3 regions of the Janthinobacterium salmonicoloratum genome follow, and region 1 is predicted to be linked to each of the others. Evidence: predicted binding sites of a transcription regulator. Region 1 holds the regulator's gene; each other region holds the start of a gene.
The links. Region 1 encodes FliA, which starts transcription of late flagellar genes. Its sites were predicted from a motif close to CTAAAGTTTNNNNNNNNNNNGCCGNTA; they were not measured.

Region 1 (3,253 bases):
AAGCTGAAAAGAAGTGCGACAGCCTAGCATTCCAGTATGACCAGCGAATGACACGCGCCAAGGCGCAGGCGCACTGGCGCCGCCCTGGAAACGCGCCTAGTTGGCCGGCGGTGCCGTCGGCACTTCCGTCACCGTTTCGGGGATGCCGGACAAAATCGTCACGGCGACCCGGCGGTTGCGCGCGCGCCCTTCCGGCGTGGCGTTCGGCGCCACGGGGATGTTGTCGGCGTGGCCCACGGCCGTCAGGCGCGACGCCTTGACGCCGCTGGCGATGAACAGGCGCACCACGGCGCTCGCGCGCGCGGCCGACAATTCCCAGTTCGAGGCAAAATTGGAATTGCTGATCGGCTGCACATCCGTATGCCCTTCCACCTGCACGTCGTGCGTGTCATCCTTGAGCAGCACGGCCACGGCGCGCAGGGCCTGGTCCGATTCGGCCGTCAGGCGCGCCGCGCCCGGGTCGAACAGCACGCTGGCATTGATTTCCACGCTCACGCCGCGGCTCGTCTGCGTGACCCGCACTTTGCCTTCCTTGACCAGCGGCGCCAGGGTCGACGTGAGGTCTTGCGCCAGACGCGTCATATGCTCGCGCTCGCGGCGGATGGCTTCCGTGCGGCGTTTCAGTGCGGGGTTCGGCAAAGGAATCGCCTGCGGCGCTTCCATGATGATGGGCGGCGCGCCCTTTTCCAGGCTGAAGGCCTGGCCGATGGCGTTCTGGAAGACGCGGTATTTACCCTCGTTGACTTGCGAAATCGCATACATCACGACAAAGAAGGCGAACAGCAAGGTAATGAAGTCGGCATACGAGATCAGCCAGCGGTCCTGGTTGTCCGGTTCCTCGTCATACTTCCTGCGCGCGCGCCGCATCATGGTCAATGCTCGTGCAGCAGGCTGGAAACGCGCTCTTCGATGATGCGCGTATGGTCGCCCGTGGCGATGTCGTACAGTACGGCGGCCGTGATTTCGTACTGCAGCACCCTGCGCGTGACGATGGCCTTAAGTTTGTTCGCTACCGGCAGGAACAGCAGATTGGCCAGGCCCACGCCGTAGATGGTGGAGACAAACGCCACGGCGATGCCGCTGCCTAATTTACTTGGGTCGGTGAGGTTTTCCATCACATGGATCAGGCCCAGCACGGCGCCCAGAATACCGATGGTGGGCGAATAGCCGGCCGCCGATTCCCACACCTTGACAGCCTGGCGCTCGGCCATTTCGTAGGCGGAAATTTCCACGTCGAGCAGCTGGCGCAGCTTGTCGGGCGCGATGCCGTCGACGATCATCCTCAAGCCCTTGGCATTGAAGCGGTCGGCCGTGTTTTCCATCAGGCGCTCGAGCGCCAGCGGGCCGTCGCGGCGCGCCGTCAAACTCCATTGCCCGATGTCGCGCGCCAGCGCGGCACGCGTATCGGCTGGAGGCAGGAAGACCCAGCGCAGCATTTCCAGGCCGCGCACGAAGGTGCGCAGCCGCGTTTGCAGCAGCACGGCGCCGAAGGTGCCGACGATGACGATGGCAAAGGCGGCCGGCTGCAGCAGGGAGGCCATCTTGCCGCCTTCCAGTGCCTGGCCGACCAGCAGGCCCGCCAGCGCCAGCGCCAGCCCGATTACGCTGGACCAGTCCACGCCAGCTCCCTCAAGGTTGCGCGCAGGCGCGCGACGGCCTGGGTATGCAGCTGCGAGACGCGCGATTCGGACACGCCCATCACCGCGCCGATCTCCTTCAGGTTCAGCTCTTCTTCGTAATACAGGCCCATGAGTATTTTCTCGCGTGGCGGCAGCGCGTCGATGGCATCGATCACGGATTGCCGGAAATCGGTATCGAGCAGGGAACGCAAGGGGTCGCTGTCCTCGTCCACGCAATGGCGGTCGAGGAAGCTGTCATTGCCGTCCGGGTCATGAAAGTCTTCGTAGTACAGCAGTTGGTGGCCGCCGCCATCGCCCAGCATTTCCTGGTAGTCGACCAGCGACATTTTCAGCAGCTTCGCCACTTCCGACTCCGTCGGCGGATGGCCCAGGCGCTGCTGCAAGGTGCTCATCGCCTCCTCGATCTTGCGCATGTTCTGGCGCATGCTGCGCGGCAGCCAGTCGCTGGTGCGCAATTCATCGAGCATGGCGCCGCGGATGCGCAGCACGGCATACGTCTCGAACTGCGCGCCATGCGTCTCTTCATAGCGGCTAATGGCATCGAGCAGGCCGATCATGCCGGCCTGGATCAGGTCATCGACCTCGACCGAAGGCGGCAATTTCGCCTTCATATGGTGCGCCAGACGCTTCACCAGCGGAATGTGCTCCGTCAGCAAATAGTCCTTGTTCGATTTCCCTTTGACCGTGTACATAGGCTGCTTATTGTTTTCTCGTCTTTTATCTGGTGCTACGGTTGGTTTCAGGCGCTGAACTGATGCAGGCTCCCCGTCTGGTACAAGGTGCCGCCGAGCACCGGCGGCGCCGAACGGGCCAGCCGCTCGGCCAGTCCGCGAAACGCCACCGAGGCTCCCGCCAGCGGAAAGGCATCGACCACGCTGCGGCCCAACCGCGCTGCGCGGTGCAGATACTCATCTGCAGGCACCGACCCCATCGAGGTCAGCTTCACGGCCAGATAGCGGCTTGCCGCCTGCGCCATATTATCGTATACCACTTTTGCTTCAGATTCGGAAGCGCCCGTGACGAGAATGCCGAAGGGACGGCGTCCCAGTTCCTGGCTCAGGCGCTTGATCAGGCAGTACGCCGCCTTGATCGAGGTGGCGCTGGTCGAGACCTGCACGACGATATCGGACGAAGCCATCAGCGGCACGGGGAAGCAATCGCCCTCGTCTGCCACGACGCCGTCGACCAGCACGATGCCGCTCTGGCGCGCCAGCACTTCGAAGGTCTTGCCCAGGCGACGCAGTTCGTCCTCGCCCGCATAGTCCATGCTGTCCATCAGGTGGTTGCGCGCGCCCAGGCTGGCCACACCAAAACCTTGCGGTACCTGGTGGATGACCTGGTTCAAGCCGCACTGCTGGCGCGCCACGTCGCGCAGGCTGGCGCCGTGCGCCAGTCCCAGGCGCGCAGCCACGCCATCGCTGCCGCCGCTGGCGTCGAGCAGCAGCACGTCATTGCCGCCGTAGACCAGCGAGGCGCCCAGGTTGACCAGCATGGCGCCCTTGTCGTCCTGCGGCGTGGCGGATAAAAATGTCATGACGCGCGGCTGCGGGCCGGCCAGCATGCGGCGCAAGCCTTCGGCCTGGTCGAAATCGAAATTAGCCAAGGCGCACCCC
Region 2 (3,253 bases), on a different contig from region 1:
GCTCAGCTTGGCCAGCTCCTGGCGATAGTGAAACTGTTCCGCCCGCTGCACATTGCCCAGCGCGTCACCGCGCACCACGCGCAAACCCGCATAGCTGGTCCAGCGCTCCGGATAGCCCACGCCCACGTACAGGGTCTTGAGTTTTTCCTGCGCCTGCGCCTTGGTGGCCGGCGCCATCCAGTCCAGCTTGTCGATGCGGCGCGAGAAGGCGGCGACGATATTCGTCACCATGTCCTGTACGCGGGCTTTCGATTCAGACGGGAAATAGCGTTCCACGTACAGCTTGCCGACGGCGTCGCTCAGCGCCGCATTCGTCGCGGCCAGCGCGCGCTTGCTGCGCAGCGACTGCTGCGGCGTGCCGCTCAGGGTGCTGCCATAGAAGGCGAAGCGCTGGTCGGCGGCTGCCTTCGGCAAGGTGGTGCTGAAATGGTTGATCGCGTGGAAGGCGAGGAAATCTTTCCACGTGGCCAACGGCACGCTCGCCACCAGCGCGGCGCTGCCCGTCATGGCCGTCGGATGCCAGACGATGAAATCCGCCTGCTTGCCCAGGCCGGCCGCCTGGAAGAAAGCTTTCCAGTCCAGGCCCGGCGCCTTGCTGGCGAAGTCGGCGGCGCGCCACGCGTTGTTGCCCTTGGCGACATCGGCAGAATCCTCGCGGCTGGCGTGACTCGCGGCAATTTGCTGCTCCAGCGCAAACACGCGCGCGGCGCGGGCCGGCGCATCGCTGTAGCCAGCTTGCTTGAGCATGGCGGCGATATGCGCCTGGTAGCCCGTGCGCAAGCCCTGCATGCGGGCGCTGTCGCCCTGGTAAAAGGCGCGGTCGGGCAAACCCAGTCCGCCTTGCAACAGGTAGGCCACGTTGCGCGTGGTGTCGTTCAAGTCTTGCGCCACCCACAGGCCGAACAGGTTTTCCGTATAAAAATTGGTGGCGTTGAGCGGATCGACATCGGCGCGCAAGCTCTCGCCCAACGCGCGGGCCAGCCCTGCCTGGTCGCGTATGCCATTAATCTTTGTCAACAAAGGCTTGATCGGTGCCCAGCCTTTCGCTTCGATAGCAGATTCATCCATCCAGGAACGGTAAAAATCGCTGACCTGGCGCGCGGACGCATCCGCCTGTGGCGCCGCCGCCAAGCCTTCCACGAGGGCGATGATGCGCTCGTTGGTAGAGTTGGCGAGGATGGCGAACGAGCCCCAGCTGCTGCGGTCGGCGGGGATCTCCGTGCCGCGCAGCCAGTCGCCATTGACGAAATCATAAAAATCGTCGCCGGGCAAGACAGCCTTGGGCGCCGCCATCGCGGCGGCAGGACTGGCGACCGCCTCCTGGCCATGTGCGTGGACGACGCCGCCGGCCAGCGCGATGCCGGACAGGGCCAGCGCCATGGCGCGCATGCGCCAGGGAGCAGGGAAAGAGGAAGCGGCAGCAGTGACAACGCGCATGGTGATCCTTTCAGGCAAAGTGACGACAGTAGTGTGCAAAATCATAACGCGTTTTGAGGCGCCGCAACACATCCCTCTGTCACCGCGACGCCAGCGGGTATGCGGCTTGGCAGGCGATTCCGGCGGCATACAAGCAATCATCTAAATTATTTTCATTTTTTTTCAAAAAAACCCTCAAGTTCCCGTTCTGGCCGCCGTTAATCTAGACAAGCGGTAATCCATTCACTAGTTACGGGTGTGCTCATGACCTCCAACGACGTTCTCTCGATGTATGAAAATATTGCAGGAATGACCAACAAAATGGTCGTGGCCGCACGCTCGAGCGACTGGGATGGCTTGAATACCCTGGAAAACCAGTGCGCCAGCGCCGCCAGCCCGACCATGACGGGCAAGGTACCGGCCCTGGCTGGCGCCTCACGCCAGCGCAAGATTGACTTACTCAAGCAAATCCTGGCCAATGACCGCGAAATACGCACCATCACGGAACCGTGGATGACGCAGCTGTCGAACGGGATGCAGGGTTCGCGCGCCCGCATGTAAACAAGCAAGCTTGCAACGCCAGAAACAACAAAAGCACCTGCGGGTGCTTTTTTTACGTCTGTCGCCGTATCAGGAAGCGCGGTATCTGCGGCGCCCGGAAAGCAAGGAGGGGGAATTTGGAAGGCGAGCCCCAGGTATCTCCTGGCGTCGCCTCGCTGCCGGTTGCATCCGGCGTTCGCGAGCACATCGTCGGCATCGCAAACCGCTTCCAGGCCCAGGCGTTTATGCAACGCTACACCTGTTTGCCGCGCCACACTATCGTTGGTGACTGCGACAGGCTGGGGCTGTTTTGTCGTAGAGCAAGTCCACTGAATTAATCATATCACCATCTTTGAAAAATAGCTAACACGATAGACAGGCACTTTCCCGTCTCTTTCAATATCTTTTTTTATATCAAATTTTAGTGCGACCTTGCGGCAGCGTTAACGCGAGAACGGCTCCGCTTCCGGCTCGGCCACCGCCTCCTCCACCGTTTCCGTCAGCACTGGCACGTCCTTCTTCTTGCGACCGAATGACTTGCGCAGCAAGACCCAATATTTCGATGGCGTGCCCGGCTGCGCCGCTTGCTTGCGTTTGCGCACGGCATACACGATGACCGCCGTCAGCAACAGGAAGATCAGGGTGCAGATACCGAGCCACAGCAAGCCGTTGCCGCCCGCTTTCTTTTCCTTGTCAACTATTGGCGGCATCAGGGGCTTGGGCTTGGCATGCGGCGCTTGCGCTACGGCAAGCGCCGCAGCAGGAGGAACGGCAGGCAGCGCCAGCGCCTTTTGCAAGGCGCCGATCTTCCCTTCCAATTCACCGAGCTTGTCATTCAAGGCAGCGTTTTTCTCGTCCAATGCCACGCACGCTGCCGTCTGCCCGGCATCCGCCTGCGGCGCGCAAGCGGCCACGGGGGCGGCGGCGCGGCGCAACGGCGGCGGGCGCAGCGCGGGGGCAGCCGGCGTGGGTGTGGCGGGCGGTGGTACGAACACGCGCGCCGGCCGCACCAGGCCCTCGGCGCGGGCGCGGGCCGCCAGCGCGGCGGCATCGGGCGACGCTGCGCCCGACACAGCACGTGGAAACGGCAGCGGCGCGGGCACAGGCGCGGCAACAGGGGAGACAGGCCTGACTGGCGCGCTGATGGCAGCGGGTGGCGCCGGCGTCAGCCACAAGGTGCCCAGGCGCACGATGGCGCCACTGCCATTGCCCAATAACAAATACAAATGCACGTGGCCACCCTGGATCGCTTGCCGGGTGCTCACGCGCACATAGTGGCGTCCACCACGTTCCAGCG
Region 3 (3,253 bases), 1.2 Mb from region 1:
GCCGTCTGTTCTGGAAGTTTTTTCTGTGCATCATGCTGGCGCAAGTGACGGCCACCATCGGCATCGGCGGCACCTTCTGGCTGAAAAACCGGGCCGCACAGCAGGAACGGGCCCTCGACATCGACACCAGTCCGCCAGCGCAAATGATCATCGAGGCCGCCAGCGCCACTCTGGAAGCGGGCGGCAGCCAGGCCTTGCGGCAATTCCTGGGCAAGCTCGAACGCATGCGCGTGTTTGCCGTCGATGCCAAAGGGCAAGAACTGATGGGCCGCACGGTCCATCCGACCATGCTGGCCAAGGCGCGCGCCATGCTGGAACAGGGCCAGGCCCATCCCGTGGTGCGCGAAGCGGCCGGCAGCGATGGCAAGCGCTACCTGCTGTTCCTGCCTTCGTCCGAACGCTTCCGCAATGCCGAAGCGGACGCCGCGCGCAACACGCTCAATGCCGTCGCCATGAGCGGCCCGCGCAACATGGGACCCGGTCCACGGCCCAACGAAGCGGGCGCCCCGCCGCCACGCGGCGAATTCGGCCGCGGCATGCCGCCCGGCCCGCGCATGGACAGTCCCTACCGCACCTTCATTCCCCTGGCCGCCGCCATCGCCGCCAGCCTGCTGTTCGCTTTTTTGCTGGCCTGGTATTTTGCGCGTCCCATCCGCGATCTGCGGCAAGCGTTCGAGGCCGCCTCGCACGGCAACCTGGCGCCGCGCTTTCACGCCAGCGGCAAGCGCGGCGATGAATTGACGGATCTGGGACGCGATTTCGACCGCATGACGGGCCGTTTGCGCAGCCTCATGGATAGCCAGACGCGTTTGCTGCATGACGTCTCGCACGAGTTGCGCTCGCCGCTGGCGCGCTTGCAGGCGGCCATCGGCCTGGCGCACCAGCAACCGGAAAAGATGGGCGCCTCGATGCAGCGCATCGAACGCGAAAGCGAACGCATGGATAAACTGATTGGTGAGCTGCTGACCCTGTCACGGCTGGAAGCGGGCGCAGGGCAAGCGGGCGTCGGGCACACGCACAGCGAAGACGTCAGCATCGCCGACCTCGTGCACGACATCGTGGACGACGCCCGCTATGAGGCCAGGGCGCGCCTGCTGGACATCGACCTGGCGGGCGACGCGGCCACGGCCGACGCCAGCGTCACGGGCCAGCCAGAACTGCTGGCGCGCGCCGTGGAAAACGTGGTGCGCAATGCCGTCAAGCACAGCCCCGATGGTGGCACGGTGAACGTGGAGCTGTCGCGCCAGCATGACTGGCTGCGCATCGCCGTGCTGGACCGGGGTCCCGGCGTGGCCAGCGCCGACCTGGCCAACATCTTTCAACCATTCTTCCGCGCCAGCAATACCGAGCACAGCACGGACGGCCATGGCCTGGGCCTGGCCATCGCCCAGCACGTCATCAACGCCCATGGCGGCCGCATCGGGGCCAGCTTGCGCAGCGGCGGCGGGCTGTGCGTGGAAATGCTGTTGCCCGTCAACACGCCAGGCTGACCTGTCGGCGAGCCTGGCGTTTTTTTACGCGCGGATGTGCTGTTACGCCTGCGTATCGATGATGCTACCGAGGGTGGACGAGCTTGATTTGGCCGGACCCGTCGCCGTATCGGCGCTGCTGGCCGTCTGAGAGTCTTGCTGCGCCGCCTTTTGCGCAGCGGCCGCCTGTAACTGGGCAATTTGCGCCTGCAGGGCCTGGATTTGCTGCGCCAATTGCTGCTGCAACTTTTGCGACGCTTCCGTCTGCTCGCCCTTCTGCGATTCCGTCAACTGCTTCTGCGCTGCCGTGATCTGCTTTTGCAGCGCCGCGATCTGCGAACTGCTGCCTGCACTGGCGCCACCGGCCGCGCTGACCGCGCCGCCTGTACCGATTGCCGCTACCATACTGCCTCCTCAGTGTTTCAATACCAAGGTTAACGGCAAGCATGGGCGCGGGTGTAGAGCCGCGGGTGTAAAGGCAGGTAAAGACAGGTAAAGACGGCTGGCGCGCCGCCCTTCAGAGCAATCAGGTCTTGGGCAGCGTCACGCCGACCTGGCCCTGGTATTTGCCGCCGCGGTCCTTGTACGACGTTTCGCACACTTCATCGGATTCGAAGAACAGCACTTGCGCCACGCCTTCGTTGGCGTAGATTTTCGCCGGCAACGGTGTCGTATTCGAAAACTCCAGGGTCACATAGCCTTCCCATTCCGGTTCGAACGGGGTGACGTTGACGATGATGCCGCAGCGGGCATAGGTGCTCTTGCCCAGGCAAATCGTCAATACGTTGCGGGGAATGCGGAAATACTCGACCGTGCGGGCCAGCGCGAACGAGTTCGGCGGGATAATGCAATAACCCTTGCCCGACACATCGACGAAGTTATTCGCGTCAAAATCCTTCGGGTCGACGATGGTGGTGTTGATGTTGGTAAACAACTTGAACTCGTCGGCGCAACGGATGTCATAGCCATAGCTGGACGTGCCATAAGAAACGATGCGGTTACCGTCGCGTTCCTTGACCTGGCCCGGTTCGAACGGCTCGATCATGCCCGTTGCTTCCGCCATGCGGCGTATCCATTTATCGCTTTTAATCGTCATCGCAGGGGTATCTTTCTAGAATATCGGAATGGCTGGGGCCGCACGCCTGCTGCAGGCACGGCCCGGATGGCAGGATTTTACGCGAAAATCCGCCGCTGTTGGCCCCCTTCCCCTGAAAATCCTTGGCGACAGGCTATTGTTTCGCCAGCAATGCCGTGATCATCTCGCGCACCACTTGCGCCGTCAGTTCCGGGTTTTCCATTGGAAACAGATGGCCGCCCGGCACCTGGCGGAAAAACTTGCCGACCAGCTTGCGCGTGGCCGTCAACCCCGCCTGGCGGCATTCCACCGATTCCATGCCGCCGATAAAACCGATGGGCACGGGAAAGCCATCCTTGACGAGGCCGCCGATGTGGTGCGGCAAACTGCGATAGACCTGCGTTTCCACTTCGCGCGTAAAGCGCAGCTGCACCCCTTCCGGATGAGGAACCAGGCCGCTGTCTATGTAATCGCGCAACACGTGCGGCGCCCAGATGGCGAACATGTCCTTGGCCGCAAAGTGTTCATACGCGGCTTGCGCGCTTGGCCACAGCTTGCGACGCCGGGCGGAAAAACGCGAAGGAGAAAACCGCTCGCCCAGCGCCGTGTTGCGCGCCAGACGCACCAGCAAGGCGCGCCAGCCCGCCACCACGGGCGAATCGAGCAAGACCACGCAGCGCACCAGGTCGGGCCGCTGCTTGGCCACCAT

Region 2: ACQ4WY_RS20780 (flagellar protein FliT) is a predicted target of FliA. The motif match lies at 1,611-1,637, and genes of this name have one in related genera.
Region 3: ACQ4WY_RS02950 (FlxA-like family protein) is a predicted target of FliA. The motif match lies at 1,905-1,931, and genes of this name have one in related genera.

The regions. Positions count from the first base shown of each region.
Region 1 is NZ_JBNYXV010000001.1:1,853,130-1,856,382, forward strand. Features, by position in the region: gene motD (flagellar motor protein MotD) at 97-867, opposite strand; gene ACQ4WY_RS08610 (flagellar motor protein) at 873-1,619, opposite strand; gene ACQ4WY_RS08615 (RNA polymerase sigma factor FliA) at 1,601-2,332, opposite strand; gene ACQ4WY_RS08620 (MinD/ParA family ATP-binding protein) at 2,380-3,243, opposite strand; gene flhF (flagellar biosynthesis GTPase FlhF) at 3,236-3,253, opposite strand, start outside.
Region 2 is NZ_JBNYXV010000004.1:251,974-255,226, forward strand. Features, by position in the region: gene ACQ4WY_RS20775 (M13 family metallopeptidase) at 1-1,437, opposite strand, end outside; gene ACQ4WY_RS20780 (flagellar protein FliT) at 1,705-1,977, shown strand; gene ACQ4WY_RS20785 (type IV pilus assembly protein FimV) at 2,400-3,253, opposite strand, start outside.
Region 3 is NZ_JBNYXV010000001.1:631,090-634,342, forward strand. Features, by position in the region: gene ACQ4WY_RS02945 (sensor histidine kinase) at 1-1,490, shown strand, start outside; gene ACQ4WY_RS02950 (FlxA-like family protein) at 1,533-1,874, opposite strand; gene dcd (dCTP deaminase) at 1,996-2,565, opposite strand; gene ACQ4WY_RS02960 (alpha/beta fold hydrolase) at 2,699-3,253, opposite strand, start outside.